DNA from 4 places in the Pantoea sp. At-9b genome. Region 3 is predicted to be linked to each of the others. Evidence: predicted binding sites of a transcription regulator. Region 3 holds the regulator's gene; each other region holds the start of a gene.

Region 1 (8,105 bases), 1.6 Mb from region 3:
CAAAGAAAAAGGCCGGTTTCCCGGCCTTCGATAACATGTGCTTCAGTGTAGCTTATGCATACTCACTCATGGGTACGCAGCTGCAGAACAGGTTGCGATCGCCAAACACATCATCCAGACGTTTTACCGTCGGCCAGTATTTGTTAGCGCTGCCTGCCGGGAACACCGCCAGCTCGCGGCTGTATGGATGCGCCCACTCACCGACGATCTCCATCTGGGTATGCGGGGCATTGACCAGCGGGTTGTCTTCTGCCGGCCATTCACCATCAGCCACCCGATCGATTTCCATACGGATCGCCAGCATCGCATCGATAAAGCGATCCAGTTCGATTTTGCTCTCGGATTCCGTTGGTTCCACCATCAACGTACCCGCCACCGGGAACGACATGGTTGGTGCATGGAAACCGTAGTCGATCAAACGTTTAGCGATATCCATTTCGCTGATACCGGTTTGTTCTTTCAGCGGACGAATATCCAGAATACATTCGTGCGCCACGCGACCATCGCGGCCGGTATAGAGAATCGGATAGGCTGACTGCAAACGACTGGCGATATAGTTGGCATTAAGAATCGCCACCGAACTCGCCTGCTTCAGCCCTTCGGCACCCATCATGCGGATGTACATCCAGCTGATCGGCAGAATCGAGGCGCTGCCGAATGGCGCGGCAGAAACCGCACCTTGCTGCGTCAGCACACCGTCAATCTGTACTACGCTATGGCCCGGAACAAACGGTGCCAGATGCGCTTTCACGCCGATAGGTCCCATACCTGGGCCACCGCCGCCGTGCGGAATGCAGAAGGTTTTATGCAGGTTAAGATGCGAAACATCCGCGCCGATATAGCCTGGCGTGGTGATCCCCACCTGAGCGTTCATATTGGCACCATCAAGATAAACCTGGCCGCCGTGCTGATGCACGATCTGGCACACTTCACGGATGGTCTCTTCATACACACCATGCGTTGACGGATAAGTCACCATGATGCAGGAGAGTTTATCGCCCGACTGCGCCGCTTTTTCGCGCAGATCGCCGAGGTCGATGTTGCCCTGTTTGTCACAGGCCACCACCACCACCGACATCCCTGCCATCTGTGCCGATGCCGGGTTGGTGCCGTGTGCAGAGCTGGGGATCAGACAGATATGGCGATCGCCCTGGTTACGGCTTTCGTGGTAGCGGCGAATCGCCAGCAGGCCCGCATATTCACCCTGTGCACCCGAGTTCGGCTGCATGCACAGCGCGTCGTAGCCGGTCAGCTGTACCAGCCACTGTGACAACTGGCCAATCATTTGCAGATAACCCGAAGCCTGTTCTGCCGGGCAGAACGGGTGCAGTTCAGCGAATTCCGGCCAGGTGATCGGAATCATTTCCGCTGCCGCATTCAGTTTCATGGTGCAGGAACCCAGCGGGATCATCGCCTGGTTCAGCGCCAGATCCTTTTTCTCCAGGCTGTGCATATAACGCATCATCTCAGTTTCGCTGTGATGACGGTTGAATACCGGGTGTTCGAGGATGGCGCTCTGACGTTGCTGCCCCGCCGGAATGCCACTGTTTTCTGCCGCTACGACGCTGTCCAGCGCATCAATGTCGAGACCATGCGCATCGCCAAGCAGAATGGCGAACAGCGCCTGAATGTCTTCACGGCGAGTGGTTTCATCCAGCGTGATGCCCACCGCGTTATGGATGTCGCTGCGCAGGTTCACCCCGAAGCTCAGTGCACGGTTCAGCACCGCCGCTTTGTCTGCCACCTCGACAGTCAGGGTATCGAACCAGCTATTGTGACGCAGTTTCAGACCGCCATTTTGCAGTCCGGTCGCCAGGATACTGGTCAGACGGTGGATACGTGACGCAATACGCTTCAGGCCAGCCGGTCCGTGATAGACCGCATAGAAGCCCGCGATGTTCGCCAGCAGCACCTGTGACGTACAGATGTTGGAGTTGGCTTTCTCACGGCGGATATGCTGTTCACGGGTTTGCATCGCCATACGCAGCGCGGTGTTACCGGCAGCATCACGCGAAACACCAATAATACGTCCCGGCATGGAGCGTTTGTGCTCGTCACGGCTGGCAAAAAATGCCGCGTGCGGTCCGCCGTAGCCCATCGGCACGCCGAAACGCTGGGCTGAACCAAACACGATGTCTGCGCCCTGCTTGCCCGGTGCTTCCAGTTGTACCAGCGCCATAAAATCAGAGGCGACACTCACCACCACTTTGCGGCTTTTCAGCTCGGCAATCAGCGAACGGTAGTCATGCACTTCACCCGTGGTGCCCGCCTGCTGCAACAGCACGCCAAACAGATCATCATGATCGAGCGCTTTGGCTGGGTTATCGATAATCAGTTCAAAACCAAAGGTTTCCGCACGGGTACGCACCACATCCAGCGTCTGCGGATGGATATCGTCGGCAATAAAGAATTTGTTGGCATTTTTCAGCTTACTGACGCGTTTTGCCATCGCCATCGCTTCGGCAGCTGCGGTGGCTTCATCCAGCAACGAGGCGGATGCGATATCGAGACCGGTCAGATCCAGCGTCAGAGTCTGGAAGTTCAACAGGGCTTCGAGACGACCCTGCGAGACTTCTGGCTGGTACGGGGTATAAGCGGTGTACCAGCCCGGGTTTTCCAGCATGTTGCGCAGAATCACCGGAGGGGTGATCACCGCGGTATAGCCCATACCAATCCAGGATTTGTAACGCTGGTTCTGACTGGCAATCGCCTTCAGCTCTGCCAGCGCCTGCTGCTCGGTGGCCGCATCACCCACTGCGGGCGGTCCCGGCAATTGGATATCGGCAGGCACGATGGAACCGATCAACGATTCCAGCGAGCTGGCACCGATCGCTTCCAGCATGGTGGCCTGTTGCTCCGGCGTAGGTCCGATATGGCGCTCAATAAAAGCACCGTTATGTTCAAGCTGGCTGAGAGTCTGAGTCATTAGCAGTAAATCCTGAATCGGGCTGGGTATTAATACAGACAAAAAAGAAAGGTGCCGCCACGCGACACCTTCTGTTACTGGCGCTTACTCTTCGATGGTCTTTTTATAACCATCGGCATCCAGCAATGCGTCAAGCTCTGACTCATCGCTGGCTTTGATTTTGAACAACCAACCGTCGGTGTACGGGTCGCTGTTGATCAGTTCCGGTGAACTTTCCAGTTCTTCGTTGACGGCAACAATTTCACCGCTGAGAGGTGCGTAGATGTCAGAAGCCGCCTTCACGGATTCTGCCACGGCGCAGTCATCACCAGATGAAAACACCGCGCCCACTTCTGGCAGGTCAACAAATACCATGTCACCTAACAGCTCCTGCGCATGTTCGGTGATGCCCACGGTGTAAGTGCCATCGGCTTCTTTACGTACCCACTCGTGGCTATCTTTGTACTTCAATTCGTTTGGTACATTGCTCATCGCCAAATCTCCTGAAAAAGTTACTGTGCGACCGGCTTACCGGCGCGAACAAAAATTGGTTTGGTGACCTTCACCGGCATTTCACGGTTGCGGATTTCCACAATCGCCTGCTCGCCAATGCCCGCTGGCACACGCGCCAGCGCAATGCTGTAACCCAGCGTCGGAGAGAAGGAGCCACTGGTAATAATACCTTGCTGCGGCTGCCCCTGTTCGTCGGTGAAACGTACCGGCAAGCCGTTACGCAGCACCCCTTTTTCGGTCATGATCAGACCAACCAGTTTTTCCGTTCCGGCAGCACGCTGTGCTTCCAGCGCCGCGCGGCCAATAAAATCACGGTCGGTCGGTTCCCAGACAATGGTCCAGCCCATGTTAGCCGCCAGCGGTGAAACGCCTTCGTCCATCTCCTGACCGTAGAGGTTCATCCCCGCTTCCAGACGCAGCGTATCGCGTGCCCCCAGACCGGCCGGTTTCACCCCCGCCGCCAACAGACGCTGCCAGAAATCCGCGGCAGCCGCCGCAGGCATCGCAATTTCGTAGCCCGCTTCGCCGGTATAACCGGTGGTGGCGATAAACAAATCATCCGCCTGCACCCCAAAGAACGGCTTCATGCCCGCCACCGCATCGCGTTGGGCTGCGCTGAACAGCGACTGCGCTTTCTGCTGGGCCTGGGGTCCCTGCACCGCAATCAGCGCTAAATCGTCACGTTCAGTCAGGGTAATGCCATACTGCTGCGCGTGTTCACCAATCCATGCCAGGTCTTTTTCACGGGTGGCCGAGTTCACCACCAGACGGAAGAAGTCCTCGGTCATAAAGTAAACAATCAAATCATCAATGACGCCACCTGATGCATTAAGCATGCCGGTATACAGCGCCTTGCCGGGCTGGGTCAGTTTGGCAACGTCGTTTGCCAACAGATAGCGCAGAAATTCGCGAGTGCGAGCGCCTTGCAGGTCAACGATGGTCATGTGGGAAACATCAAACATACCGGCATCCGTGCGTACCACATGATGCTCATCCATTTGCGAGCCGTAGTGGAGTGGCATCATCCAGCCGTGAAAGTCCACCATACGTGCGCCGCAGGCCTGATGCTGTTCGAATAGAGGCGTTTGCTGAGTCATAACCATCCTGTAGAAACAAGTGAGCGTGACGCGCCTGCGTCGCCAATTGAGCCGACGCAAACGTTCTCTTTACGCTGACGTTACCACCGAACGCCCGAATTAACCATAAGCAAAACGAGGGCGAACCCATCGCGGTCGTCAGCAAAGCGCCGCACAGGATGCAGGATAATTCACTGGTTTTGTGTGATTAGCCACGCATAAAATACAACAACTTAACTTTTATACAGAAAAATAATGTAATCCAGCACTCATCATGGGCCAATGGCACCGCAAAAGAAAACCTTTTGCATGAGAAAATGTAATGCGAATTCCGGCGTGAAATTAGAATAAATCAAACGAGGCGCAAAAAGGGTGCGATGATGCATCAGAATGGTGCAAAAGAAGGTATTGAACGCAGCGGCGCGATTTATCGCGCCGCTACAGGATGGGGGGATTAACGCAGCCAGCCGGGGATATCGTTAAGTCCCATGGCTTGTTTCAACATCATCGGTTTGATGCCTGGCAGGGTGTCGGCCAACTTCAGCCCAACATCACGCAACAATTTTTTCGCCGGATTACTGCCCGCAAACAGCTCCCGGAAGCCCTGCATCCCCGCCAGCATCAGCGCAGCGCTGTGCTTACGGCTGCGCTCATAGCGACGCAGATACAGATGCTGGCCAATATCCTTGCCCTGACTGTGCAAGCGGCGAATTTCACCGATCAACTCTGCGGCATCCATAAAGCCCAGATTCACGCCCTGCCCGGCCAGCGGATGGATAGTGTGCGCAGCATCGCCGACCAGCGCCAGGCGGTGCGCGGCAAAGTTACGCGCATAGCGCGCCATCAGCGGGAAGGTTTTCCGTTCGCTCTCAACCTGACATAAGCCGAGGCGCATATCGAATGCGACGGAGAGTTGTTGATTAAATAGCGCTTCGGGCATCGCCTGTAACCGGCTGGCTTCCTGCGGTGACAGTGACCAGACGATGGAACAAAGATGCGGGTCCTGCATGGGCAAAAACGCCAGAATGCCATCACCGTGAAACACCTGGCGTGCTACGGCGTCATGCGGCAGGTCGGTACGAATATTCGCGACCAGCGCGTGATGATCGTAATCCCAGAAAGTGATCGGAATATCGGCCTTGTCGCGCAGCCAGGAGTTAGCGCCATCGGCAGCAATTAACAAACGCGCGCTCATCATGCTGCCGTCCTGGAGCGTGATAAAGGCTTCGTTGTCGCCAAACGCCACCTGTTGCAACTGCGCCGGGGCCAGCAAAGTGATATCACTGCACTGGCTGGCTCGCTGCCACAGCGCACTGTGAATCACTGGGTTTTCAATGATATGACCCAGATGCGCGAGCCCCTGCTGTTCATCATCGAAACTGATGCTGCCAAAACTGTCCTGATCCCACACTTCCATACCGTGATAGGCACTGGCGCGCAGGGCGAGGATCGTCGACCAGACATCCAGTTTTTGCAGCAGGCGTTCGCTGGCTGCGTTGATTGCCGATACGCGGATCGATGGCGCAGCCGCGGGATCAAACTGCGGTTCTGCGGCCTTTTCCAGCACTGCAACGCGTAATCCGCTGCCTTGCAGCCCACAGGCGACGGCCAGTCCGACCATGCCACCGCCAGCGATAGCCACATCAAAAGTTTGCATTGCTGCCCCTTAATTCATGCTTAACGTTTTACCCAGCCGAGCGTGCGCGCAGCCAGGGGGTTTCGCAGCCACGGCAGGTGGTCCATCGCCACCAGCCCAAGATTTCGTCCTGCCACCAGCGGAGCATAACGGTTGGCGAACAACCGCACCAGACCATCGGTAACGCCAATGGTGGCGGCACGGTCTGGCTGGCGTCGCGCGGCGAAATGATGCAACACCGCGTAACTGCCAGGGTCCTGACGCTGACGCCAGGCGCTGGCGAGATTTTCCGCCAACGACATCACATCACGCAGACCAAGGTTGAAGCCCTGTCCGGCAATCGGATGCAGCGTTTGCGCCGCATTGCCAACCAGCGCCAGACGGTGCGCCACCTGACGCTCCGCCGTTTGCAGCGCCAGCGGGTAGATTTCGCGTTGACCGGTATGCGTGAAGCGCCCGAGACGCCAGCCAAATGCCTGTTGCAACTCACGCAGGAAAGTCGCCTCGTCCCACTGCATCAGGGTTTCTCTGGCCTCCAGTGGATGACACCATACCAGTGACATGCGGTTGCCCGACATCGGTAACAGCGCCAGTGGACCGTGTTCGGTAAACCGCTCGAAGGCGCGTCCCTGATGTGGCAACTGAGTGGTGACATTGGCAATCACCGCCAGTTGCTGGTAATCCTCACGCTGCCAGTTGATACCACAGGAGGCCGCCAACGGAGAACGTGAGCCGTCGGCCGCCACCAGCAAGGCCGCGTCCAACTGCTCACCGCTATTCAGCGTCACCTGCACCGTATCAGCATTGCGTGACACCGCCGTGACTTGCGCCGGGCAGCGCAGGGTCACACCCGGTGCCTGTTTCAGACGTTGAAACAGCCGTTGTCCAACATCAAACAGCTCCACCACCTGCCCCAACGCCGGTAACTGGTAATCCGCTGCCTGCATCGAAACAAACCCGGTATGGCCGCGATCAGAAACATGCACATGGGTGATCGGGGTCGCGCAATCCTGTAACGAACGCCACAGATCAATTTCCGCCAGTTGCTGACAGGTGCCCGCCGCCAGCGCGATGGCACGGCCGTCATACCCCGGATGTGCACGGCTGTCCGGTTCGCTGCGTTCAATCAGCGTCACCGGCAGTTTGCCCTGAGTCAGATGAGAGAGCGCCAGCGCGAGAGTGGCACCGGTCATACCGCCGCCTGCAATCAGAATGCTCATGCCTGTCGTGCCGCCGCCATCAAGGCTTCAATCGCGTCAGCATCCTTCACCACGCTGTCGGTCAGATTCTCGTTGCCGTCTGCGGTGATGACGATGTCATCTTCGATACGAATACCAATGCCGCGATATTGCGCAGGAACCTTGGCATCCGGTGCGATATACAGGCCGGGTTCGATGGTCAGGACCATGCCTGGTTCGAGAATACGGTCGCGGCTGGGCGTGCCATAGTGGCCGACATCATGCACATCCAGACCCAGCCAATGGCTTAGTCCGTGCATAAAGAATTGACGGTGGGCCTGCTCTGCCAGCAGCGCATCCACTTCTCCTGTCATTACCCCCAGCTCCACCAGGCCGGTGACCATGATACGTACCACTTCTTCGTTCACATCATGGATGCTGATGCCGGGGCGGAACAGTTCCAGCGCTTTGTACAACGAAGCCAGCACGATGTCGTAAATGGCGCGCTGCGGGGCGCTAAACTTGCCGTTGACCGGGAAAGTTCGGGTGATATCGCCCGCATAGCCCTGGAATTCACAGCCGGCGTCAATCAGCACTAAATCGCCATCGCGCATCTCGCACTCATTTTCGGTGTAGTGCAGGATGCAGCCGTTTTCGCCTGCGCCGACGATGGTGTTGTAAGACGGAAAACGCGCACCGTGGCGATTGAATTCATGCTGGATTTCGCCTTCCAGTTGATATTCAAACATCCCCGGACGGCAAGCTTGCATCGCACGAGTATGCGCCAGCGCGCTGAT
Region 2 (8,105 bases), 240 kb from region 3:
CGAAGGCATGCATCGTGTCTGGCAGGACAAGCGTTTTCGCCTGTATGTACTGACGCTGACCGGCTATTACATCCTCGCGGTGCAGGTAATGCTGATGCTGCCGGTGATGGTGAATCAGGTCGCGGGCGCACCTGCGGCGGTGAAATGGATGTATGCCATTGAAGCGTTGCTCTCGCTGAGTCTGCTGTATCCGTTGGCACGCTGGAGCGAGAAACGTTTCCGGCTGGAAACTCGCCTGATGGCAGGGCTGTTTCTGATGACCATCAGTCTGCTGCCGGTGGGCCTGACATCTACCCTGCCGTCGCTGTTTTTCCTGATTGCGGTGTTCTACCTCGGCTCGATCATTGCCGAACCGGCACGCGAAACCCTGAGTGCTTCGCTTGCCAGCCCACGCGCCCGTGGCAGCTACATGGGGTTCAGCCGTCTCGGGCTGGCGATCGGTGGTCTGATTGGTTACTCCGGCGGTGGCTGGATGTTTGATGTCGGCCAGCAACTGTCGTTACCGGAGTTGCCGTGGATGTTGCTCAGCGCGGTGGGTAGCGTGACGCTACTGGCATTGTGGTGGCAGTTTCAGCCACGCTCGGTGGCCCCAGCGTTGTACAGCAGCTGATTTCTCTCCCATACTTCCCGCACGTCTGTAAAAAGGGTGACGTCGGTCACCCCGGGAACCGAGGAGAAACAGGATGAAACTCTACATCTACGATCACTGCCCTTTCTGCGTCAAAGCGCGCATGATTTTTGGTCTGAAGAATCTGCCGATTGAACTGGTCGTGATGCTAAACGACGACGAGAACACACCGAAAAAACTCATTGGTCAAAAGATGGCCCCTATCCTGCAAAAAGCCGATGGTAGCGCCATGCCAGAAAGTATGGATATCGTTCGCCTGGTGGATAAACAGGATGGCGAAACCTTGCTGAATGGCAAGGCCAATCCCGCCATTACTGACTGGCTACGTCATGTGAACAGTTACGTGAATAAACTCCTGCTGCCCCGCATCGCCGACGCGGCTTTTGCCGAATTCGCCACGCCTGAAGCCCGTCACTATTTCCGGGAGAAAAAGCAGGCCAACATCGGTGACTTCAGCGAACTGCGCAAGCATGCGCCGGGTCTGATTAAAAACATCAATGATGACCTTCGTCAGTTGGACAAATTGATTGTCAAACCCAATGCGGTCAACGGTGAACTGTCAGAAGATGATATCAATTTGTTTCCGTTGTTACGCTCGCTGACCCTGGTCGCCGGCATCGAATGGCCGAGCCGGGTGGCGGCCTATCGGGACAATATGGCGAAACAAACGCAGGTCAATCTGCTCTCTTCTATCGCTGCCTGACCCTTATGATGAGAAACGTTGCGACGTTTCTCATCTCTCTCCTGGTGACACTCGCCCCTGATTCAGGCAGGCTATGGCACGTTTGCCGTATCATTCAGGATGAGGAAAGTATGAAGAAGGCTTTTCCAGGGCTGATGGCCCTGCTTTTTGCCGTGCTGCTGGCCGGCTGTAATCAATTGACGCAATACACCATCAGCGAGCAGGAAGTTAATCAGGCGCTGCAAAAACACAACAATTTCGAGAAGGATATTGGCGTCTCGGGACTGGTGAATGCGCATATTGTGCTGACGGATTTGAGCAGCCAGATTGGCCGTGAAGAACCGGGTAAAATTACGCTGTCGGGTAAAGCCAACATTAACGTCAGCTCATTATTTGGTCCACAGCAAGCCGAAATGCAGTTAAAAATGAAGGCGCAACCGGTATTCAATGCGCAACAGGGCGCGATTTACCTGAAGGATCTGGAGATTGTTGATGCCCAAGTGCAACCGGAAAAAATGGCGTCGATCATGAAAACGCTGACGCCTTATCTCAATGAGTCGCTCAAGCGTTACTTCAATGAAAAACCCGCGTATGTGCTGAGCGAAGACCGTAGCAAAGGCGAAGCGCTGGCGAAAAAATTCGCGAAAGGCCTGGAAGTGAAACCGGGTCAGCTGGTGATCCCGTTTACGGATTAATTTCCTTGTCCTGAAATGTCGCGGAGCGATTTATCGCGCCGCGACAAAACAGCAACAAAATCCCGTGCAAACGGTTGCCCACACCCTTATGATTACTCCCCGGCCTAAACGTGCCTTTCGTTTTCTACCTAGCCGGAGCCTTTTGAATGACAGCCCAACCCCAGCAAATCACGATTCGCCGCCCTGACGACTGGCATATCCATCTGCGCGATGGCGCGATGCTTCAGGCCGTGTTGCCTTACACCAGTGCGGTGAATGGTCGTGCGATTGTCATGCCAAACCTGGTTCCGCCGGTTACCAGCGTTGCCGCAGCGATGGCCTATCGCGATCGTATCCTCGCCGCGCTGCCCGCAGAACATGCCTTTACCCCGTTGATGACCTGCTACCTGACCGACTCTCTCGATCCCGATGAGATAGAACAAGGCTTTCGCGCCGGGGTGTTTACTGCCGCCAAACTGTACCCGGCCCACGCCACGACCAACTCCAGTCATGGCGTAACCAATATCGCTTCCATCGCCCGTGTGCTGGAGCGCATGCAGGACATCGGCATGCCGATGCTGGTGCACGGTGAGGTAACCGATTCCCACATCGATATTTTTGACCGCGAAGCACGTTTTATCGAAACCGTGCTGGAGCCGTTGCGCCAGCAATTCCCTGGCCTGAAAGTGGTGATGGAGCATATCACCACCAAAGAAGCCGCCGACTACCTCGCTGCCGGGAATGAACGGCTGGGCGCGACGATCACACCACAGCATCTGATGTTTAACCGTAATCATATGCTGGTGGGCGGTGTGCGCCCTCACCTGTATTGCCTGCCGATCCTGAAGCGCAATATCCATCAGGAGGCGCTGCGTAAACTGGTCGCCAGCGGCAACCGTCGTGTGTTCCTGGGGACGGACACTGCGCCGCATTTGCGTCATCTGAAAGAAGCCAGCTGTGGCTGTGCCGGGGTATTCAACGCACCGACATCGTTACCGGCCTACGCCACGGTGTTTGAAGAACTGGATGCGTTGCAGCACTTTGAAGCATTCTGTTCTGAAAATGGTCCGAACTTCTATGGTTTACCGCTGAATGAAGGGACGCTGACGCTGGTACGTGAGCCGTGGACCGTTGAGCAGACCGTTGCGGTCGCCGATGATACGCTGGTGCCGTTCCTCGCCGGTGAGACACTCAACTGGCGCGTTATCGACTAATATTTTGTTGCTTGCCTTCGGGATAATTATACTGTACAAATAACCAGTATATTATTCCGGAGGTGTTTATGCGTGTTGAAATTACCGTAGCAAAAACTCAGCCCCTTCCTGCGGGCGCCCTGGATGCGCTAAGCGCAGAGCTTACCCGCCGCATCTCCCGAGATTTCCCAGACGACGAACATCATGTCAAAGTCCGCTATGCCAGCGGCAATCAACTCAGCGTGTTTGGTGGTTGCAAAGAGAATCGCGAACGTATCAGCGATATTTTGCAGGAAACCTGGGAAAGCGCTGACGACTGGTTTATTACCGATTAACCGCCACTGCGCAGTTTTTGCCGGGTTTCGCCACCCGGCTTTTTTGTTTTATTTCCGCCTCGCCAGACATTGCCTCTGCATCTAGAATCATTTTTAATCCCCCTATTCTTGCACTTCGTCATGCTGACAGGAGACGTTTTAGATGACTCACGATAAACCGGAAGAGGCAATGACGTTTGGCGAGCTGCTGGCATTAATCAGTGAGCAGCAACGCCGCTTAACCGTGCTGGAAAATGCCTTTGCCAATCTGACCTTTTGTCTGGACGATCGCGCCAGCCAGCTACTGGTCCACAATCTGACGCTTGAAGCGCAAAACCAGAACCATGACGAGCAGTTACAGCAGCAATTTGCCCGTCTGGCCGAAGAGATCCAGAAGTGCGTGGGCAGCCTTCAGGGCCAGGAAAAGGGCTAACTTCACAGTTTTTATCGGCTCAAGAGTTTTCCTAAAGCCAGGCAACATTGCTGCCGATAATCTCTTAAGCGTCGGCCATGGGTCGCGGGGATAAATACCCACACGTGCAGGTGTGTTATTATTTTTAAAAAGACGCATCTCAAAAGCATTTATTTTGTGTTTTTTTTCACCACCACATTTTTTAACTATTGTACCGTTCGTTTCATGTTATAATTATCTCGCTTGTGCAAGAACAGCCGCATTGAACCTCAAGAAGCACTTCGTTTAACGAGTAAAAAGGAGGTTATAATGGACAGAAATAAAGACGTCATTCAGACTCATCCATTAGTGGGATGGGACATTAGCACCGTTGACAGCTATGACGCCATGATGATTCGCCTGCACTCGCTATCATCGCAGGACCAGAAAGAAGAAGAAGCTGATGTTGGCCCTACCTACTGGCTGACCACGGATGTGGCCCGACAGTTTATCTCGATACTCGAAGCTGGCATTGCGAAAATTGAGTCCACAGAGCAATACCTACGTGATAATCAAAAGCATTAATCTCTGGCATCGCGTGTAAGGGGCACCCTCAAGGGTGCCTTTTTCATGGGAGCACTCTTTTGATATGCTGCTGAAAAAGTTCAGCGTTTTTCAGGAGTGATGTCATATGGTTTATGATCTGATTGTGGTCGGCAGTGGGTCAGTCGGTGCCGCCGCCGGGTACTACGCAACTCAGGCGGGCCTCTCGGTATTGATGATCGATAGCGCCCACCCGCCCCATTCTCAAGGCACCCATCACGGTGAAACCCGTTTAATCCGTCATGCTTACGGCGAAGGCGAACGTTACGTTCCGCTGGTGCTGCGCGCGCAAACCTTGTGGGATGAGCTGGAGCGTAACAGCGGTGAGCGGATCATGCATCGTAGCGGCATTCTCAATCTCGCCCCCCTCTCCTCAACATTTATTCAAAACGTCATCGACAGCGCACGGGTCTGGCAACTGGATGTAAAAATTTTACAGGCCGATGAAGTCCGCAAACGCTGGCCGCAATTTGCCGTGCCTGATGGCTACATCGGGGTATTCGAGCCAAATTCCGGCTTTCTCAAATGCGAAGAGGCGGTACGTAGTTGGGTGAAACTGGCGGAACAGGCGGGTTGTGCGCAACTGTTTAACTGTCCGGTGACGGCAATCGGCCGCGATGGCGATCTGCAACAGGTGACGACCAGTGAAGGGGTATTTCGCGCCCGTAAACTGCTGGTCAGCGCCGGTACCTGGGTCAGCCAACTGGTGGCGGATTTACCGGTGACGCCGGTGCGTAAAGTGTTTGCCTGGCATCAGGCGGATGGCCGTTACAGTGAAAACAACCAGTTTCCCGGCTTTACCGTGGAGATGACCGACGGCAGCCACTTCTATGGCTTCCCGGCTGACAATAATGCGCTCAAAGTCGGTCGTCATGACGGTGGTCAGGTTATGCAGACACCGGCAGATCGCAAGCCGTTCGGCAGTGTTGCCGCCGATGGTAGCGAAGCCTTCCGCTTTTTGCGCCAGTTTCTGCCCGGGGTGAGCGTTTGTTTGCATGGCGAAGCCTGTAGTTATGACAACACGCCTGACGAGGATTTTATCATCGATACCCTACCAGGTGAGCCAAACCGTTTAATCATCACCGGGCTAAGTGGTCATGGTTTTAAATTCGCCAGCGTGCTGGGTGAACTGGCCAGTGAATTTGCCCAAGACAAACCTTTTTCTTTTGATATTACCCCGTTCTCACTGACACGTTTTGCCTGATCAGCCCTGGCCGTTACCCCTGTGGTAACGGCCATGCTGACACTCCATGACATAAACTCACAAACATTTAATTAGCGGCTTAAATCACAGCGCAAAAAGTGTAGTAATTAATTTCAACGCGTTATTCCCCTGACGCTCCTGCGTAGTTATTCAATAATTCTGAGCGCCATGCGCAAAATCCGCCATAAATCCCGAATAGTTATTGCGCAGTTTATAGAAAAGTAAGGATGATTGATTTTATATTTCAATATATGGATGCTGATTGCCAGTTATTTCCGTACAGGATTTACCGATCATGTGGCGAAATTCCCCACAGCATTTTGGTTTGATATCTATCTTATTACACTGGCTAATGGCGCTCGCCATTTATGGCATGTTCGCGCTCGGTCTGTGGATGGTCGGACTCGGTTACTACGACAATTGGTATCACAGCGCACCCGAAATTCACAAAAGTATCGGCATCCTGTTATTTGCGGCCCTGCTGCTGCGCTTAATGTGGCGCGTGTTTTCCCCTCCTCCCGCACCGCTGAGTAGCTATTCCACCCCTGTCAGGTTGGCAGCCATTGCCGCTCACTGGCTGTTGTACAGCCTGCTGCTGGCCATTTTAGTCAGCGGCTACCTGATCTCCACCGCTGATGGTAAGCCGGTCTCGCTATTTGGCTGGTTTGAGGTGCCCGCGCTGGTTGCCGGTGCAGCAGAGCAGGCCGATATGGCGGGTGATATTCATCTCTGGCTCGCCTGGGCAGTGGTCGTGCTGTCGCTATTGCACGGCCTTGCCGCGCTAAAACACCACTTTATTGATCGTGATATCACGCTGCAAAGGATGCTGGGTTGCCGCATCCCGTTAACCTCTGAAAAGGAAAAGTGACATGCTAAAGAAAACCCTGCTGATGCTCTCCGGTGCTGGCTTACTGGCTGCCAGCCTGACGGCCAATGCCGCAGACTACAAGTTCGATAAACAGGGGCAACACGCCTTCGTCCAGTTCCGGATCCAACACCTGGGCTATAGCTGGCTGTATGGCAGCTTTAAGGATTTCGACGGCAGTTTTACCTTTGATGAAGCCAATCCGGCAGCCGATAAAGTCAATGTCACCCTGAATACCAATAGCCTGGATACCAATCATGCTGAGCGTGATAAACACCTGCGCAGTGCGGACTTCCTCAACACGGACAAATTCCCGCAGGCCACTTTTGCCTCTACCGCAGTCAAGAAAGAGGGGGATCACTATAAAATCACCGGCGATCTGACGCTCAATGGCGTGACCAAACCGATTACGCTGGATGCGCAGTTGATTGGTGAAGGGAAAGATCCGTGGGGTGGCTATCGCGCTGGCTTTGAAGCCACGGGTGAAATCGTGCTGAAGGCGTTCAATATCAGCAAGGACCTGGGGCCCGCATCGCAAAAAGCTGAACTGATTATTTCAGTCGAAGGGGTTCGTCAGTAACACAGGGGCAGCCTGCAACACACCAGGCTGCCCAAGGTGTTATTTCTTCTCTGGCAGCGGAATCGCCATGGTCATGTTGAGCAAACCACGTGATTTATTGAAGACTTTGTTGCCATTTTCCCGACCAGCACGACGTGCGCGCTGTTCTTCGGGTGACAACGTAGACTCTTCCATGCAGATCGGGCTGCAACAATTGTGGAATTTCTCGGCACAGCTTGGGCACTGAATAAACAGCAGATGGCAGCCGTCATTGACGCAGTTGGTGTGCGTGTCACAGGGAGCACCACACTGATGGCAGTTTGACAGCACATCATCGGAAATACGTTCACCCATGCGCTCGTCAAAGACAAAGTTTTTGCCTTTGAAACGCACCGGTAAGCCCTGCTCACGCGCCCGGCGGGTATATTCAATGATGCCGCCTTCAATGTGATAAACATCATCAAAGCCGTTGTGTTTCATCCATGCACTGGCTTTTTCGCAACGAATGCCGCCGGTACAATACATGACGATTTTTTTATCTTTCTGATCTTGCAACATATCAACCGCCATCGGCAGCTGATCGCGGAAAGTATCAGCAGGCACTTCCAGCGCGTTATCAAAATGCCCCACTTCAAATTCATAGTGGTTACGCATATCGACAAACACCGCATTCGGATCGTCCAGCATCGCGTTGACGTCGGCGGCTTTCAGATAGTTACCCACGTCGCTGGCATCAAAGCTGTTGTCTTCAATACCGTCAGCCACGATGCGATCGCGCACTTTCAGGCGCAACACCCAGAATGACTTCCCATCATCATCCAGCGCGATGTTCATACGCAGATTGTTCAGTGCTGGATCAAAGCCATAGAGAAAAGCCTTCATGCTTTCATACTGGCTGGCGGGGACGCTGATCTGCGCATTGATGCCTTCATGGGCAACATAGACACGGCCAAATACCTTGAGTTGGGTTAACCCGATGTATAGCGCATCAC
Region 3 (8,105 bases):
TAGTAGCTGAACATGCGTTTGAAACGGTCACCGTATTTTTCTGCCAGCTGCGGCCAGGCATCGAGAAAACGGCTATGCCAGGCCATCAACGTGGTGTCATAATCCGCGCCGAAATTGTGCCAGTCTTCCATCACAAAATGTGATTCGCTGGCATTGGCAATCTGGCGAACGGAGGGCAAGCAACCATTCGGGAAGATATATTTGTCGATCCAGGGATCAACATTCATATCGGTTTTAATCGCCCCAATGGTATGCAGCAGGAAAATACCGTCCGGCTTCAAATTACGATCGGCCACCTCAAAATAGGTCGCGTAATTTTTCGGACCCACATGTTCGAACATGCCGACCGAGACGATACGGTCAACTTGCAGATTCAGATCGCGATAATCCTGCAACAGAATGGTGACGTCGAGACCGGCGCACCGTTGCTGTGCCATCTTCTGTTGTTCTGCCGAAATGGTGACGCCATGTACCTTCACGCCATAATTGCGTGCGGCAAACTCCGCCAGACCACCCCAACCACAACCGATGTCCAGCAGTGTCATGCCGGGTTCCAGTTGCAGCTTGCGGCAAATCATATCGAGTTTGGCTTGCTGCGCCTGTTCCAGCGTCTCTGCCTCTTTCCAGTAACCACAGGAGTACTGCATGAAAGGATCGAGCATGAGAGAGAACAGATCGTTGCCAAGGTCGTAATGCTCTTTACCGACAATCCAGGCGCGTTTTTTCGATTGTAAATTGGTCAGACGCGCGGCTGCGATACGCAACGTGTCTTTAAAATGATGAGGTAATTGCTGATCCAGATGATGCTTCAGTACGCGGTGGAAAAACATGTCGAGGCTTTCACAGTCCCACCAACCATCCATATAGCTTTCACCCAGGCCCAGTGAACCTTCTTGCAGGACCCGTTTAAAAAAATCCGGATGCTTAACCTGAATATCCCAGGGGCGAGTGCCATTAATGGCAATATCAGCCCGTTCCAATAATTCATGGGCGATACGAAACCAGTGGTTTTCTTCAAGGCTCACTTCTTCTATACACGATGAACTCATAGCTTCTCCATCACCTTTCCGATTTCAACCTGAGAAAAGAATAGTCAATTTCTCCAGGCTTGTGAGAGAACTCACGGAAAATCCGTGCGCCAGATATCCGACGTTTTACAGAGGTATGAATCTGAATAGAAATGTCTGGCACAACACCGCGGGAGAATATCGTGCAGACGCCATCCCAGCGACAGAGTCGCTTAATATTAATACAATTATGTTATTGATTTGTTACAGAAATGCTGACCCACGCAGTATATGCTTCCGTGGGTCAATGTTCAACGACTTATCGTTAGGTTGCTAACTAAAGTCGTTGCCTCAGTGATTATCTTCGCAGGCTAAGGAGTTGTGAGCAACATCACTTTGTGCGTTTGCGGTTCGTTGCCAGCCGAAACCGGCCCAGGCGAGTGCAACGGTGGCAAGCATCACCAGGCTGGTGCTATGCAGCGCTTGCTGCAATCCAGCAGACACCACCAGACTGGCTACAAAGCACAATCCAAGTTGCAGCAGATTTTGCAACGAAGCGGCCTTGCCGGTCGCCTGAGGGAAGGGCAGCAGGGCACTGGCGACCACAATCGGATAGATTGCGCCGTTTGCCAGCGCCATGCCGCAGAACGGCAACAGCAATGCCCACAGCGCCGGCGCGGAAAATTGCGCCACCGCAAACAGGCCGAAGATACTCAGGCTGTAGATCACCAGCAACCACGGCAGCAGTTGTTTCCCCTGAAAACGATTGAGCAGTGCACGGCAGCCGAACCCGCCGATCAGAAAGGCGATGGTCTGCGGCACGTAGCTCAGACCAATATCCGCCGGAGACAACCCTGCATCGGCGAGGATGAAGGGAGAACCGGTCAGCCAGGCGAAAAAGCTGGCGGAACAGGCGGAGTAAATCAGCACGTTGCCGCTATAGGTGCGTGACGCCAGCAGCGCCAGCCAGCCTGGCTGGGAGGTCTGGGCGGTTGGTGTGCGCACGGGATTGGTCAGGCGCAGAGTGCCGATCAGCAAGACCAGGGTGACGATGGTCAGCAGCAGGAAGATGCTGCGCCAGTGAAAATGCCCCATCAGCCAGGCTCCGAGTAACGGGGCGAGCGCCGGTGACAAGGCAACCAGCGGCATAATGGTGGCAAAAACTTTGTTGGCCTGAGTTTGGGGATAACGATCGACCACCAACGCCTGCCAGCTCACGGCCGCCGCGCAGACGCCGACTGCCTGCACAAAACGCAGCGCCAGCATCAAACGAACGTCAGTCACCCACAACATGCCGAGACAGCCAAGGGCAAAGATCACTAATCCCGCCAGCAGAATCGGTTTACGACCGAAGCGGTCAGACAGCGGTCCCCAGAACACCTGTGCACAGGCAAACCCACCAAGGAACAGGCTCAGGCTGGCACTGATGGTACCCGGTGCGGTGGCAAAATCCTGCTGCATCGCACCGAATGCCGGCAGGTACATATCCGTAGCAAGAAAGCCCAGCATGCTGAGTAAAGCAAGGTAAGGCAGAAATCCTTTTGATGACAACATTGGTAATTCTCTTTAGACAGGTTGAACGCGGAGGAGTGTAAAAGCGTGCGCCGGGCTTTGTGAAACGCTAATATTTGCGCGTTGCTATCAAAAAATTTGCAGGCAGAAAAATGTGGTCTGAATACGCGCTTGAAGTGGTAGATGCGGTGGCGCGCACCGGCAGTTTCAGTGCAGCGGCGCAGGAGCTGCATCGGGTGCCTTCTGCCATCAGCTATACGGTACGTCAGCTCGAAACCTGGCTGGCCGTGCCGCTGTTTGAACGTCAGCATCGGGAAGTGGTATTGACGGCGGCAGGGGAGCATTTTGTCCGTGAGGGGCGCAGTGTTATCAAAAAAATGCTGGCGACGCGGCGACAGTGTCAGCAACTGGCGAACGGCTGGCGTGGGCAGCTCAGTATCGCGGTAGATTGTATTGTGAAGCCGCAGCGTACCCGGCAACTGGTCAGGGATTTCTACCGTCACTTTCCCGACATGGAGCTGATTATCAGCTATGAGGTGTTCAATGGCGTCTGGGATGCGCTGGCGGACGGGCGGGTTGATGTGGCAATTGGTGCGACCCAAGCGATCCCGGTCGGTGGACGTTTCTCGTTTCAGGATATGGGGGCCTTGAACTGGCGCTGTGTGGTTAGCCCCGAACATCCGCTGGCGCAAAGCGCACGGCTGGACGACGAAACGCTGCGCGCCTGGCCTTCGCTGGTGTTGGAAGACACCTCGCGGGCGTTGCCGCGACGTATGACATGGACGCTGGATAATCAGCGTCGGCTGGTGGTGCCGGAATGGGAAACCGGCCTTGACTGCCTGCTTGCCGGACTCTGCGTCGGCATGGTGCCGGGCCATTTAGCCCGACCGTTGCTGGATAGCGGTGCACTGACCGAATTAGCGTTACCCACGCCATTCCCGGATAGCCCGTGTTGTGTCAGTTGGTCGGAACAACGCAACTCACCGGCATTAGGCTGGTTGCTGAGCTATCTCGGTGATGCCGAAACGCTCAACCAGGAATGGCTGAGCGAAACGGAGGCTTAGCGACGATAATCGCGGAACGGGCCGTCAGCGACGGAACGGCGTTCAATCAGCGTGGGCTGAACCTCAATGGTCTGGGGTTCTTCACGCTTACTGGTGATGCGATCCAGCAACATCTCCAGGGCTTTTTCACCCAGTTGAGCTTTAGGCTGGTGCACGGTCGTCAGCGCCGGAGTGAAATAACGCGCGTTGCGCACATTGTCATAGCCGATCACGGAAATATCCTGCGGCACGCGCAGACCCATCTCATCCGCAGCGCAAATCGCGCCCATCGCCATGATATCGCCGCCGCAGAACACGGCAGTCGGACGTTGCTTCTGATTGAGGATCTGCTGCATCGCCTGATAACCGGACTCCGGTTCGAAGTCGCCCTGCACGATCCAATCCGGCCGAACGTTGATACCCGCTTCATTCAGCGCTTGCATGAAACCCGCATGGCGGCCACCGCCGGTGTTACGTTCCATTTGCCCGGGGATGGCACCAATGTCGCGATGACCACGTTCGATCAGATAACGACCCGCAAGATAGCCGCCCTGGAAGGCATTATCCTGCACCGTATCAGTGAAGTCGCCGCGCGATGCGCCCCAGTCCATCACCACCATCGGGATGTTGCGGTTCTCTTCCAGCATGGTCAGCAGGTCATCAGGGTACTCAGAACACATGACCAGCAGGCCATCGACGCGTTTCTGCGCCATCATCGACAGATAAGCGCGCTGTTTTTGCAGATCGTTATGCGCGTTGCCAAGGATCAGCGTGTAGCCACGGTCGAAACAATGGTTCTCCACTGCTTCGATAATCTCGGCGAAATAGGGGGCTTCGCTGGAGGTCGCCAGCAGTCCCAGCGTTTTGGTGTGGTTGACTTTCAGGCTGCGCGCCACGGCGCTGGGCGAGTAATGCAGCTCTTTGATCGCTTCCCATACGGCGTTACGCGTCTCTTCCGCGACAAAACGCGTCTTGTTGATGACATGCGAAACCGTGGTGGTGGAGACACCGGCGCGTTTCGCCACATCTTTAATTGTTGCCATGAAAATGGTACTCCCGGGCTTATCGCAACTAACTGATAAGTATATTGTTAAACGTTTGCGTCTGCTAATGGTTTTACGCCCCGATTTTCGGGGCAAATGGCGAAGAAAAAGACCTTAACACTCAGTCAATAACACTTTAACTTGCCGCAAACACAGCGTGCGCAAAATCTGTTGCGCAACGAAAGGCGGCGATTCTAGCAAGCTGGCGCGGATAAGACGAGATTTTTGCCGGGGGCTGTGACAAAATTACGATAACCCTTCAATTAATGTGACTAAGGAGTTGTGATGAGTACCGACCTGAAACTGGCGCTGTTTACCACTGTGGGCGCGCTGTTAATGATTATCGTGTTCAGCTTCACCGCGATCCTTCATTAATAAAAAAAGCCGGATCTGAAAAATCAGTCCGGCTTTTTCTGCTCGCGGGCGGCGGGTTAGCGGATGGTTTTGGGCGTCATCATCCGGCGAGCGCCAACATAATGTTTCAACCAGTAGTCCTCACCCAACGCACTGATCTGAATGTCTTTACCGGTACGCGGTGACTGGATAAATTTGCCATTGCCGAGATAAACACCCACATGATCAGCGGTGCCGCGATGATTGATGCGGAAGAACACCAAATCGCCTTTCTCCAGCATATCGCGCTTAATCGGTGCCGCATCGCGCAGATGGTACATTTCGTTGGCGGTGCGGGGGAATTTGTATTTGACCAGATCCTTGTAGGCGTACCACACCAGGCCACTGCAATCGAAACCGGTATGCGGTGAGGTGCCACCCCATTGATAAGGCTTGCCAATCTGCCCCATCAGTTTGTTCATGGCGGTTTCACGGGCTTTCTGATAGCGCTGACGGTGGGAGTTGCTCATCTTGATGGTGGTCAGATCGCCGCCATCATCCTGCTTCTCCGCTCTTTTGGCGGTGCGCTGGTGGCCATATTTTTTAGACGGTGACTTCAGCAGAGATTTTTTGCTGCGGGTGGTTTTGTGCAGCGCCGTTTCCGTTTTCGGCTGTTTTTTCAGTTTTAGCTTCTGAACACTGGTGGCAAGACGGGATTTCTTCGTGCTGGTTTTTACCGGACGTCGTTTGCGACGCTCATCTTCACGCGCACTTTTCTTCTCTGCGTTATGCAAACTGGCATTGATGGGCGCATGCGGTGACGCAGAAGCCACATTAAAAAACAGTTGGGCGAAAGCCAGCATAAAAAGCGTAATGAGTAAACGCATAGTCCGGTTACAGGTTAAGCAGTCTGAAGAAAACAGCCTGCGGCTATGTTAGAAAAATCTGATCAATGATCAGCGCCGAGATGATTCTAATCCAGTTTTTTTCCAAAAGGTAAGGCATTTTTCCATTAATCTGTTAGCAGAGTTGATATGGGGCAAAAATGAGCGATTTCAGCTGGTTAACCCAGCAGAAATATTGCTAATTATTAATCGGTTCATGCTTATTCATGATATGAAAATGTTATTTATGGCACTGGAACTTAACAAACATGGCGATTGATGTGCCCGGACCGCAAAATCCCGTTTTCAGTGCGGGGGTGAAGTCGCTACAATAAACAAACACGAAGTGAGGAATTAAGGAAGGCAATAATGAGTACTGTTGAGAAAATCCAGCGCCAGATCGCAGAAAACCCGATCCTGCTGTACATGAAAGGTTCGCCGAAACTGCCAAGCTGCGGTTTCTCTGCACAAGCGGTACAGGCTCTGTCTGCCTGTGGTGAGCGCTTCGCGTATGTCGACATCCTGCAAAACCCGGACATCCGTGCTGAGTTACCAAAATTCGCCAACTGGCCGACTTTCCCGCAGCTGTGGGTTGATGGCGAGCTGGTCGGTGGTTGCGACATCATTGTAGAGATGTTCCAGCGTGGTGAACTTCAGCCGCTGATTAAAGAAACTGCTGAGAAGTATAAAGAAGCAGAATAAAAGCGAAGGCCGACAATTGTCGGCCTTTCTTTTGGTCACTCGGCGGCGTCTTCTTCCGACAGGTCGTCGCTGTACGCCAGTGGCCAGCCTCCCAGACGCTTCCAGCGGTTCACCAGTTCGCAGAACAGAATGGCGGTTTGTTCGGTATCGTACAGGGCAGAATGCGCTTGAGTGCTATCAAAATCCATCCCTGCCGCCTTACAGGCTTTTGCCAACACTGTCTGACCTAACACCAGCCCACTCAATGCGGCGGTATCGAAAGTAGCGAACGGATGGAACGGATTGCGCTTCAGACCCACACGTTCTGCTGCGGCCATCAGGAAGTTATGATCGAAGGTCGCATTGTGCGCCACGATAATCGCACGGTTGCAATGGCTGTCTTTCATCCCTTTGCGCACCATCTTAAAAATGGCATGCAATGCATCATACTCGCTCACCGCGCCACGCAGCGGGTTGCTGGGATCAATCCCGGTAAACGCCAGTGCTTCCGGGTTAAGAATCGCGCCTTCAAAAGGTTCAACGTGGAAATGCAGCGTTTCATCGCAGTGCAGCCAGCCGTCATCATCCATCTTCAAGGTGGTGGCCGCGATTTCTAACAGGGCGTCGGTTTTGGCATTAAAACCGGCCGTTTCGACGTCGATCACCACGGGATAAAAGCCGCGAAAGCGTTGATGGAGAGCGTTTAAGGCGTTCGATTCAGACATCAGGATCTCATAGCAATAAAAGGGCAGCGCGCATTATGGCAAAAATCGCGGGAGGGTGCAGCAGCAGAGGAGGGCCAGCCTGTAAAAGTCCAGGCTGACCGGGCAAACAACGTTAGTTGCCGATGCCGTGTCCGGCATGTTTGTTCTCGATCAGCTCAATTTTGTAGCCATCGGGATCTTCAACAAACGCAATCACCGTGGTGCCGCCTTTTACCGGACCGGCTTCACGCGTCACTTTACCACCGGCATGGCGGATGCGATCACAGGTGGCAGCAACATCATCCACACCCAGCGCGATATGGCCATAGGCGTTGCCAAGATCATAACTCTCCACGCCCCAGTTGTAGGTCAGCTCGATCACTGCACCTTCGCTCTCTTCGGTGTAACCGACAAAAGCCAGCGTGTATTTGTATTCCGTGTTTTCGCTTTGACGCAGCAGACGCATGCCCAGCACACGGGTATAAAAGTCGATGGAACGCTGTAAATCGCCAACGCGTAACATAGTGTGAAGTAAACGCATAACATCCTCTTTTAAAAAGCACAAAGGCTAAGTATAGCGAGTTAACGCTACGAAAAAACAGCACTGCCGCACATTGGCGCGGCAGTGGGGGAGATTTTACAGGGTCGGGTAATCGGTATAGCCTTCCGCACCACCGCCGTAGAAGCTTTCCGGGCGTTGTGGGTTAAGCGGCGCATCTTGTTGCAGACGCGCCACCAGATCCGGGTTGGCGATAAAATCGCGGCCAAAGGCCACGGCATCGATCAGGCCACGCTGAATCAGGTCATCCGCTTTTTCTACGCTATAGGCACCGGCACCGATGATCACGCCGGGGAACAGGGCGCGCACTTTCTCACGGAATGCATCGCTGTAAGGCTG
Region 4 (8,105 bases), 1.1 Mb from region 3:
TAAAGGCGGCTGGCAGCGCTGGTTCTTTGCCGGTATCGCCATCGCGATTGTGGTGGCGTTGCTGGTGATGATGTACCGCAATCCGGCCCGCAACAAATTAACCAACATTGCCTATGCGCTGATTATCGGCGGGGCATTAGGTAACCTGTTTGATCGCGCGTATCACGGGTTTGTGGTCGATTTTATCGACTTCTACATCGGTGACTGGCACTTCGCGACCTTTAATATCGCTGACTGTGGCATCTGTATCGGTGCTGCGTTGGTGGTGCTGGAGGGCTTCTTAAGCCCGAAAGGCAAACAGGTGAAAGATTAAGGGTAAAAGATGACAGACTCTGTACAGCGCGACAGCGCGTTGCTGGTGCATTTTACGCTGAAGCTGGAAGATGGTTCGACAGCAGAATCGACGCGTGCCAACGGCAAACCCGCGCTGTTTCGTCTCGGTGATGGCAGCCTGTCGGCGGCGCTGGAGCAGGAACTGCTGGGACGTAAAGTCGGCGATAAGCACGGCTTTACCCTCGCACCGGAAGATGCCTTTGGTGGCATCAGTCCGGACCTGATCCAATACTTTTCACGTCGTGATTTTATCGACGCGGGCGAGCCGGAAGTCGGTGCCATCATGCTGTTCAGCGGCATGGGTGGCAGCGAAATGCCGGGGGTGATCCGTGAAGTCTCCGGTGATTCGATCACCGTAGACTTTAACCACCCGCTGGCGGGTCAGCGCATTCAGTTTGAGATTGAAGTGCTGGAGATTGATCCGGTCCTGGAGGCAAGCGATGCAAATCCTGTTAGCTAACCCGCGTGGTTTCTGTGCAGGCGTGGATCGCGCCATCAGCATCGTTGAGCGCGCGCTGGAGATGTACGGCGCGCCAATCTATGTGCGCCATGAAGTGGTGCATAACCGCTACGTGGTCAGCAGCCTGCGCGAGCGCGGGGCCATCTTTATCGAAGAGATCAGCGAAGTGCCGGATGACGCTATCCTGATCTTCTCGGCGCACGGGGTATCTCAGGCAGTACGTGCTGAAGCGAAGGCGCGGAATCTGACCATGCTGTTTGATGCCACCTGTCCGTTGGTGACCAAAGTGCATATGGAAGTGGCACGCGCCAGCCGTAAAGGTGTCGAGGCCATTCTGATTGGGCATGCGGGTCACCCGGAAGTGGAAGGGACGATGGGGCAGTACAGCAACCCCAACGGCGGCATGTATCTGGTGGAATCGCCGGAAGATGTGTTCAAACTGCAGGTCAAAGATGAAAGCAACCTGTGCTTTATGACCCAGACGACGTTGTCGGTCGATGATACGTCAGACGTGATTGACGCGCTGCGTCAGCGTTTCCCGGCAATCATCGGACCGCGTAAAGATGATATCTGCTACGCCACCACCAACCGTCAGGAAGCGGTGCGTGTGCTGGCGCGTGATGCTGAGGTGGTGCTGGTGGTCGGGTCGAAAAACTCGTCCAACTCCAATCGCCTGGCGGAACTGGCCCAGCGAGCTGGCAAACTGGCGAAGCTGATCGACTCTGCCGATGATATTCAGGAAGAGTGGGTAAAAGGCGTGACCACCATTGGTGTCACTGCCGGGGCTTCAGCGCCGGATGTTCTGGTGCAGCAAGTGATTCAGCGTCTGCGCGATCTGGGCGGCGAAGCGGCGATTGAACTGATTGGCCGTGAAGAAAACATCGTATTTGAAGTACCGAAAGAACTGCGTGTAGAAGTACGCAACGTGCAGTAATCCCTTCCCCGTAGCGGCGCGATTTATCGCGCTTTTTTTCGACCGGCAAAAAGACGCGCGATAAATCGCGCCGCTACACCAATCCGCGCAAGCCTATTTCCACCTGGTGAGATTGCTTTTACTGATAATCTGACGCGGCTGGCATAAAATTCTTATTATCCCTTTTTTATTGTGGCGTGACTGTTATCTGACCGTTAACCTGTTTGCGCTTTGCATGCATAGATTTGTATCAGGAATGAATAAATATGAGTGAAATCCGCATTGCTATTGTTGGTGCGCCGGGTCGCATGGGACGCAATTTGATTCAGGCTGCGCAGCAGGCGGAAGGCGTAGTATTAGGCGCTGCGCTGGCGCGTGCCGGTTCGTCACTGATCGGCAGCGATGCCGGTGAGCTGGCAGGTATCGGCAAGACCGGGGTGATCATCACCGCGGATTTGCAGCAGGTGGTGAACGACTTCGACGTGCTGATCGACTTCACCCGCCCGGAAGGTACGCTGGAATATCTGGCTTTTTGCCGCCAGCACCACAAGGCGATGGTGATTGGCACCACCGGTTTTGATGAAGCGGGCAAAGCGGCGATTCGCGCTGCGGCAGAAGAGATTGGCATCGTATTCGCCGCTAACTTCAGCGTTGGCGTGAACCTGGTACTGGAGCTGCTGAAACAGGCGGCGAAAGTCATGGGCGATTATGCCGATATTGAGATCGTGGAAGCGCATCACCGTCACAAAGTTGATGCACCATCAGGGACGGCACTGGCGATGGGTGAAGCCATTGCTGAGGCGATGGACTGGAAACTGGACGAGCACGCGGTCTACGCGCGTGAAGGCCATACCGGTGAGCGCAAAGCGCAAACCATCGGTTTTGCCACCGTGCGTGCTGGCGATATCGTCGGCGAGCATACCGCGATGTTTGCTGATATTGGTGAACGTGTAGAGATTACCCACAAGGCTTCCAGCCGCATGACCTTTGCAAATGGTGCTGTGAAAGCTGCAAGCTGGCTTAAAGACAAGAAATCTGGCCTTTATGATATGCGTGATGTGCTGGATTTATCGATGTTGTGAGTGTTGTGAACCATCGTGATGTGGTTATTTCAATCGGTAAGACATTGATTGAATAGGGCAATATTATTATTGCCCTTTATTTTACCTATAAAAAGTCGGTTTGGTTAAAATTGATTACTAAGATGCCTGTTTATCTATGTTTGTGATCATTATTTATCCGCTAAAACATCATTTTTTACCATTTGGTCAAAAATATCCTCCAGCTAGCACGCTTTTTAGATTATTTCCGCCTCGCAACCGTTTATTTTTCCGAGTTGTCTCGCTCTTTTGTCCCTTTCTGTGGCTTTTAACATTCAGTTGCCCGAAAAAAACAAAAAAATAACGTCTCAGGGTAGACAAGGTGCAGGTCGATCATTAGAATGCGCGCAATTTGCCAAAAATCGACCAGTCAGGCGGTTTTTGCATTGATTCAGGACCGTATTTTGAATTAATATGCAAATATTGTGACTGTTTATTCCCTGGAGGATGTTTTGATTAAGTCAGCGCTCTTGGTTCTGGAAGACGGAACCCAATTCCACGGTCGGGCCATCGGGGCAACGGGATCGGCAGTGGGGGAGGTCGTTTTCAATACGTCAATGACCGGTTATCAAGAAATCCTCACTGATCCCTCCTATTCCCGCCAGATCGTCACCCTCACTTATCCCCATATCGGCAATGTTGGCGTTAATGCCGCCGACGCAGAGTCCAGTCAAATTCATGCCCAAGGCCTTGTTATTCGCGACCTGCCGCTGATTACCAGCAACTTCCGTAGCGAAGAGAGCTTGTCAGCTTACTTGCAGCGCAACAACATCGTCGCCATTGCCGATATAGATACTCGCAAGCTGACGCGTCTGCTGCGTGAGAAAGGGGCACAGAACGGCTGCATCATCGCCGGTGATAACCCGGATGCCGCGCTGGCGTTGCAGAAGGCCCAAGCCTTCCCGGGCCTGAAAGGTATGGACCTGGCAAAAGAAGTGACGACCGCAGAAACCTATCCGTGGCAGCAGGGGAGCTGGACACTGGCAGGTGACCTGCCAGAGCAGAAATCAGCAGAAGAATTACCCTTCCACGTGGTGGCTTACGATTTTGGTGCCAAGCGCAATATCCTGCGTATGCTGGTGGATCGCGGCTGCCGCCTGACGGTCGTACCGGCGCAGACCTCAGCGGAAGACGTGCTGAAGCTGAACCCGGACGGTATCTTCCTCTCCAACGGTCCTGGCGACCCGGAGCCGTGCGATTACGCCATCAGCGCGATTCAGTCTTTCCTTAATACCGACATCCCGGTATTCGGTATCTGCCTCGGCCATCAGTTGCTGGCGCTGGCAAGCGGTGCGAAGACCATCAAAATGAAGCTGGGCCATCATGGCGGCAACCATCCGGTGAAAGATCTCGACAACAACACCGTGATGATCACTGCACAGAACCACGGTTTCGCCGTTGATGACAGCAACTTACCGGCTAATTTGCGTGTGACCCATGTGTCGCTGTTCGACCAGACCGTGCAGGGCATTCACCGTACCGACAAACCGGCTTTCAGCTTCCAGGGACACCCGGAAGCCAGCCCAGGCCCGCACGATGCGGCGCCGCTGTTCGATCACTTTATCGAACTGATTGAAGCCCACCGTTCTAACGCGAAGTAATCAGGAGCTAACGATGCCAAAACGTACAGACATAAAATCCATCCTGATCCTTGGCGCAGGTCCGATCGTTATCGGCCAGGCATGTGAATTTGACTACTCCGGTGCACAGGCGTGTAAAGCGCTGCGTGAAGAGGGTTACCGCGTCATTCTGGTGAACTCCAACCCGGCTACCATTATGACCGACCCGGAAATGGCCGATGCGACCTATATCGAGCCGATCCACTGGGAAGTGGTGCGCAAAATCATCGAAAAAGAGCGCCCGGATGCGGTGCTGCCAACCATGGGCGGCCAGACGGCGCTGAACTGTGCGCTGGAGCTGGAGCGTCAGGGTGTGCTGGAAGAGTTCGGCGTGACCATGATCGGTGCGACGGCTGATGCGATTGATAAAGCCGAAGACCGCCGCCGTTTCGACGTGGCGATGAAAAGCATCGGTCTGGATACCGCACGTTCCGGTATCGCGCACACCATGGAAGAAGCGCTGGCAGTGGCTGAAGATGTTGGCTTCCCGTGCATTATCCGTCCTTCCTTTACCATGGGCGGCACCGGTGGCGGTATCGCGTATAACCGCGAAGAGTTTGAAGAGATTTGCGAACGCGGTCTGGACCTGTCGCCGACCAATGAGCTGCTGATTGACGAGTCGCTGATTGGCTGGAAAGAGTACGAGATGGAAGTGGTGCGTGATAAAAACGACAACTGCATCATCGTCTGCTCGATCGAAAACTTCGATGCGATGGGTATCCATACCGGTGACTCCATCACCGTAGCGCCAGCGCAGACCCTGACCGACAAAGAGTATCAAATCATGCGTAACGCCTCGCTGGCGGTACTGCGTGAAATCGGGGTTGAGACCGGCGGTTCCAACGTCCAGTTCTCCGTTAACCCGAAAGACGGTCGCCTGATCGTCATCGAGATGAACCCGCGCGTATCCCGTTCTTCGGCGCTGGCTTCTAAAGCGACCGGCTTCCCGATTGCGAAGGTGGCAGCGAAACTGGCGGTGGGCTTTACCCTCGACGAACTGATGAACGACATCACCGGTGGTCGTACTCCGGCATCCTTTGAGCCGTCCATCGACTACGTTGTGACCAAGATTCCGCGCTTTAACTTCGAGAAGTTTGCCGGTGCTAACGACCGTCTGACCACCCAGATGAAATCTGTCGGTGAAGTGATGGCGATTGGCCGTACTTTCCAGGAATCGATGCAGAAAGCGCTGCGCGGTCTGGAAGTGGGTGCCAACGGTTTTGACCCGAAAGTGAACCTTGATGATGCCGAAGCGCTGACCCGCATTCGCCGCGAGCTGAAAGATGCCGGTTCTGACCGTATCTGGTACATCGCCGATGCGTTCCGTGCAGGCATGTCGGTTGATGGCGTGTTCAACCTGACCAACATTGACCGCTGGTTCCTGGTGCAGATTGAGGAGCTGGTGCGTCTGGAAGAGCAGGTGGCGCGCGAAGGCGTGAAGGTGTTGGACTTTGCCTTCCTGCGTGCGCTGAAGCGTAAAGGCTTTGCCGATGCGCGTCTGGCAACGCTGGCTGGCGTGGCGGAAAGTGAAATCCGTAAACTGCGTCAGCAGTTCAACCTGCACCCGGTGTACAAACGTGTTGATACCTGTGCGGCAGAGTTCGCGACCGACACGGCCTATATGTACTCGACCTATGAGGAAGAGTGTGAAGCCAATCCTAACCAGGATCGCGACAAGATCATGGTACTGGGCGGTGGTCCGAACCGTATCGGCCAGGGCATCGAGTTTGACTACTGCTGCGTCCACGCCGCGCTGGCGCTGCGTGAAGATGGTTTCGAGACCATCATGGTTAACTGCAACCCGGAAACCGTCTCTACCGACTACGACACTTCTGACCGTCTCTACTTCGAGCCGGTTACGCTGGAAGATGTGCTGGAAATCGTGCGCATCGAGCAGCCGAAAGGCGTCATCGTCCAGTACGGCGGTCAGACGCCGCTGAAACTGGCGCGTGCGTTGGAAGCGGCCGGTGTGCCGGTTATCGGTACCAGCCCGGACGCGATTGACCGCGCTGAAGACCGTGAACGTTTCCAGCAGGCGGTTGAGCGTCTGAACCTGAAACAACCGGCTAATGCCACGGTGTCTACCCTGGAGCAGGCGGTGGAAAAAGCGGTCGGTATCGGTTATCCGCTGGTGGTGCGTCCGTCTTACGTCCTGGGTGGCCGTGCGATGGAAATCGTTTACGACGAAATCGACCTGAAGCGTTACTTCCAGACGGCGGTATCCGTTTCTAACGATGCGCCCGTTCTGCTGGACCGTTTCCTCGATGACGCGGTTGAAGTGGACGTGGATGCGATTTGCGACGGCGAGCGCGTGCTGATTGGCGGCATCATGGAACATATCGAGCAGGCGGGTGTGCACTCTGGTGACTCCGCGTGTTCTCTGCCAGCCTACACCCTGAATGCTGAGATTCAGGACGTGATGCGTCAGCAGGTGGAAAAACTGGCGTTCGAACTGAATGTCCGTGGTCTGATGAACGTGCAGTTTGCGGTGAAAGACAATGAAGTCTACCTGATTGAAGTTAACCCGCGTGCGGCGCGTACCGTACCGTTCGTCTCCAAAGCGACCGGTGTACCGCTGGCGAAAGTGGCGGCGCGCGTGATGGCAGGTAAAACGCTGGCTGAGCAGGGCGTCACCAAAGAGGTGATTCCGCCGTACTACTCTGTGAAAGAAGTGGTGCTGCCGTTCAACAAGTTCCAGGGTGTTGACCCGATCCTCGGCCCGGAAATGCGTTCAACCGGTGAAGTGATGGGCGTAGGTCGTACCTTCGCGGAAGCCTTCGCCAAAGCGATGCTGGGTGCGCAGAGCAACATGAAGAAATCCGGTCGTGCGCTGCTGTCGGTGCGTGAAGGCGATAAGAAACGTATCGTTGATCTGGCGGCGAAATTGCAGAAGTTTGGCTTTGAGCTGGATGCTACCCATGGCACCGCCGTGGTGCTGGGTGAAGCCGGTATCAACCCGCGTCTGGTGAATAAGGTTCATGAAGGTCGCCCGCACATTCAGGACCGCCTGAAGAACGGTGAATACACCTACATCGTCAACACTACCGCAGGGCGTCAGGCGATTGAGGATTCCAAGCTGATTCGCCGCAGTGCGCTGCAATACAAAGTGCATTACGACACCACGTTGAACGGTGGTTTTGCCACGGCGATGGCGTTGAATGCGGATCCAACCGAAAAAGTGATTTCTGTGCAGGAAATGCATCAGCAAATCACCGGTTAATCGGTCTGCTCAGATCATCAACAACGGCTCCTCAGGGAGCCGTTTTTTTTGCACGATTGTTAATCTGCGCATAACATTAGTTTATGACAATATTATGATTTCATTAATTTTTAGCGCTTGATGCGGTATTGAATGTCCACACAATTATTAGCACAAATTTATAAATAGAAAGCGAGGCCGCTCGCTTTAGTATTTCGTTCGCTCATCTTTTCGAGCGTAACTGGGATATTTATAACAAATGAAAATGCGTGCTTTCACACTCACCGCCATTGCTGCGTTGGTCGCAGCGGCACCCCTTGCCAGCCAGGCTGAAGTCACTCTTCTCAAAGCCGACCCACAGGCTAACGATCCACTGAGCCGCCTTGACTTTAAAGTTGGCGGTAGTATTCGTCCGCAGTTCATGCATCAGAACGGCGTGAACGACAAATCCTACAAGCGTAACGGTTATGACGGCGGTTCA

Evidence for each region. Region 3 encodes PurR, which represses purine synthesis genes. Its sites were predicted from a motif close to CANGCAAACGTTTGCNTG; they were not measured.
Region 1: gcvT (glycine cleavage system aminomethyltransferase GcvT) is a predicted target of PurR. The motif match lies at 4,569-4,586, and genes of this name have one in related genera.
Region 2: pyrC (dihydroorotase) is a predicted target of PurR. The motif match lies at 2,069-2,086, and genes of this name have one in related genera.
Region 4: carA (glutamine-hydrolyzing carbamoyl-phosphate synthase small subunit) is a predicted target of PurR. The motif match lies at 3,019-3,036, and genes of this name have one in related genera.

The regions. Positions count from the first base shown of each region.
Region 1 covers NC_014837.1:3,499,378-3,507,482, forward strand. The annotation lists gene gcvP (aminomethyl-transferring glycine dehydrogenase) at 53-2,926, opposite strand; gene gcvH (glycine cleavage system protein GcvH) at 3,011-3,397, opposite strand; gene gcvT (glycine cleavage system aminomethyltransferase GcvT) at 3,418-4,515, opposite strand; gene ubiI (FAD-dependent 2-octaprenylphenol hydroxylase) at 4,949-6,151, opposite strand; gene ubiH (2-octaprenyl-6-methoxyphenyl hydroxylase) at 6,172-7,350, opposite strand; gene pepP (Xaa-Pro aminopeptidase) at 7,347-8,105, opposite strand, start outside.
Region 2 covers NC_014837.1:1,622,488-1,630,592, reverse strand. The annotation lists gene mdtH (multidrug efflux MFS transporter MdtH) at 1-610, shown strand, start outside; gene grxB (glutaredoxin 2) at 684-1,331, shown strand; gene PAT9B_RS07385 (lipoprotein) at 1,442-2,005, shown strand; gene pyrC (dihydroorotase) at 2,152-3,198, shown strand; gene dinI (DNA damage-inducible protein I) at 3,267-3,512, shown strand; gene PAT9B_RS07370 (hypothetical protein) at 3,655-3,924, shown strand; gene bssS (biofilm formation regulator BssS) at 4,213-4,467, shown strand; gene solA (N-methyl-L-tryptophan oxidase) at 4,574-5,689, shown strand; gene PAT9B_RS07355 (cytochrome b) at 5,982-6,557, shown strand; gene PAT9B_RS07350 (YceI family protein) at 6,559-7,134, shown strand; gene PAT9B_RS07345 (rhodanese-related sulfurtransferase) at 7,174-8,105, opposite strand, start outside.
Region 3 covers NC_014837.1:1,861,214-1,869,318, forward strand. The annotation lists gene cfa (cyclopropane fatty acyl phospholipid synthase) at 1-1,049, opposite strand, end outside; gene punC (purine nucleoside transporter PunC) at 1,359-2,561, opposite strand; gene punR (DNA-binding transcriptional activator PunR) at 2,672-3,583, shown strand; gene purR (HTH-type transcriptional repressor PurR) at 3,580-4,605, opposite strand; gene PAT9B_RS30570 (YnhF family membrane protein) at 4,891-4,980, shown strand; gene PAT9B_RS08550 (C40 family peptidase) at 5,037-5,825, opposite strand; gene PAT9B_RS08555 (Grx4 family monothiol glutaredoxin) at 6,189-6,524, shown strand; gene rnt (ribonuclease T) at 6,560-7,228, opposite strand; gene gloA (lactoylglutathione lyase) at 7,341-7,748, opposite strand; gene PAT9B_RS08570 (alkene reductase) at 7,845-8,105, opposite strand, start outside.
Region 4 covers NC_014837.1:724,493-732,597, forward strand. The annotation lists gene lspA (signal peptidase II) at 1-313, shown strand, start outside; gene fkpB (FKBP-type peptidyl-prolyl cis-trans isomerase) at 323-793, shown strand; gene ispH (4-hydroxy-3-methylbut-2-enyl diphosphate reductase) at 774-1,727, shown strand; gene dapB (4-hydroxy-tetrahydrodipicolinate reductase) at 1,973-2,788, shown strand; gene carA (glutamine-hydrolyzing carbamoyl-phosphate synthase small subunit) at 3,259-4,407, shown strand; gene carB (carbamoyl-phosphate synthase large subunit) at 4,421-7,645, shown strand; gene PAT9B_RS03230 (porin) at 7,884-8,105, shown strand, end outside.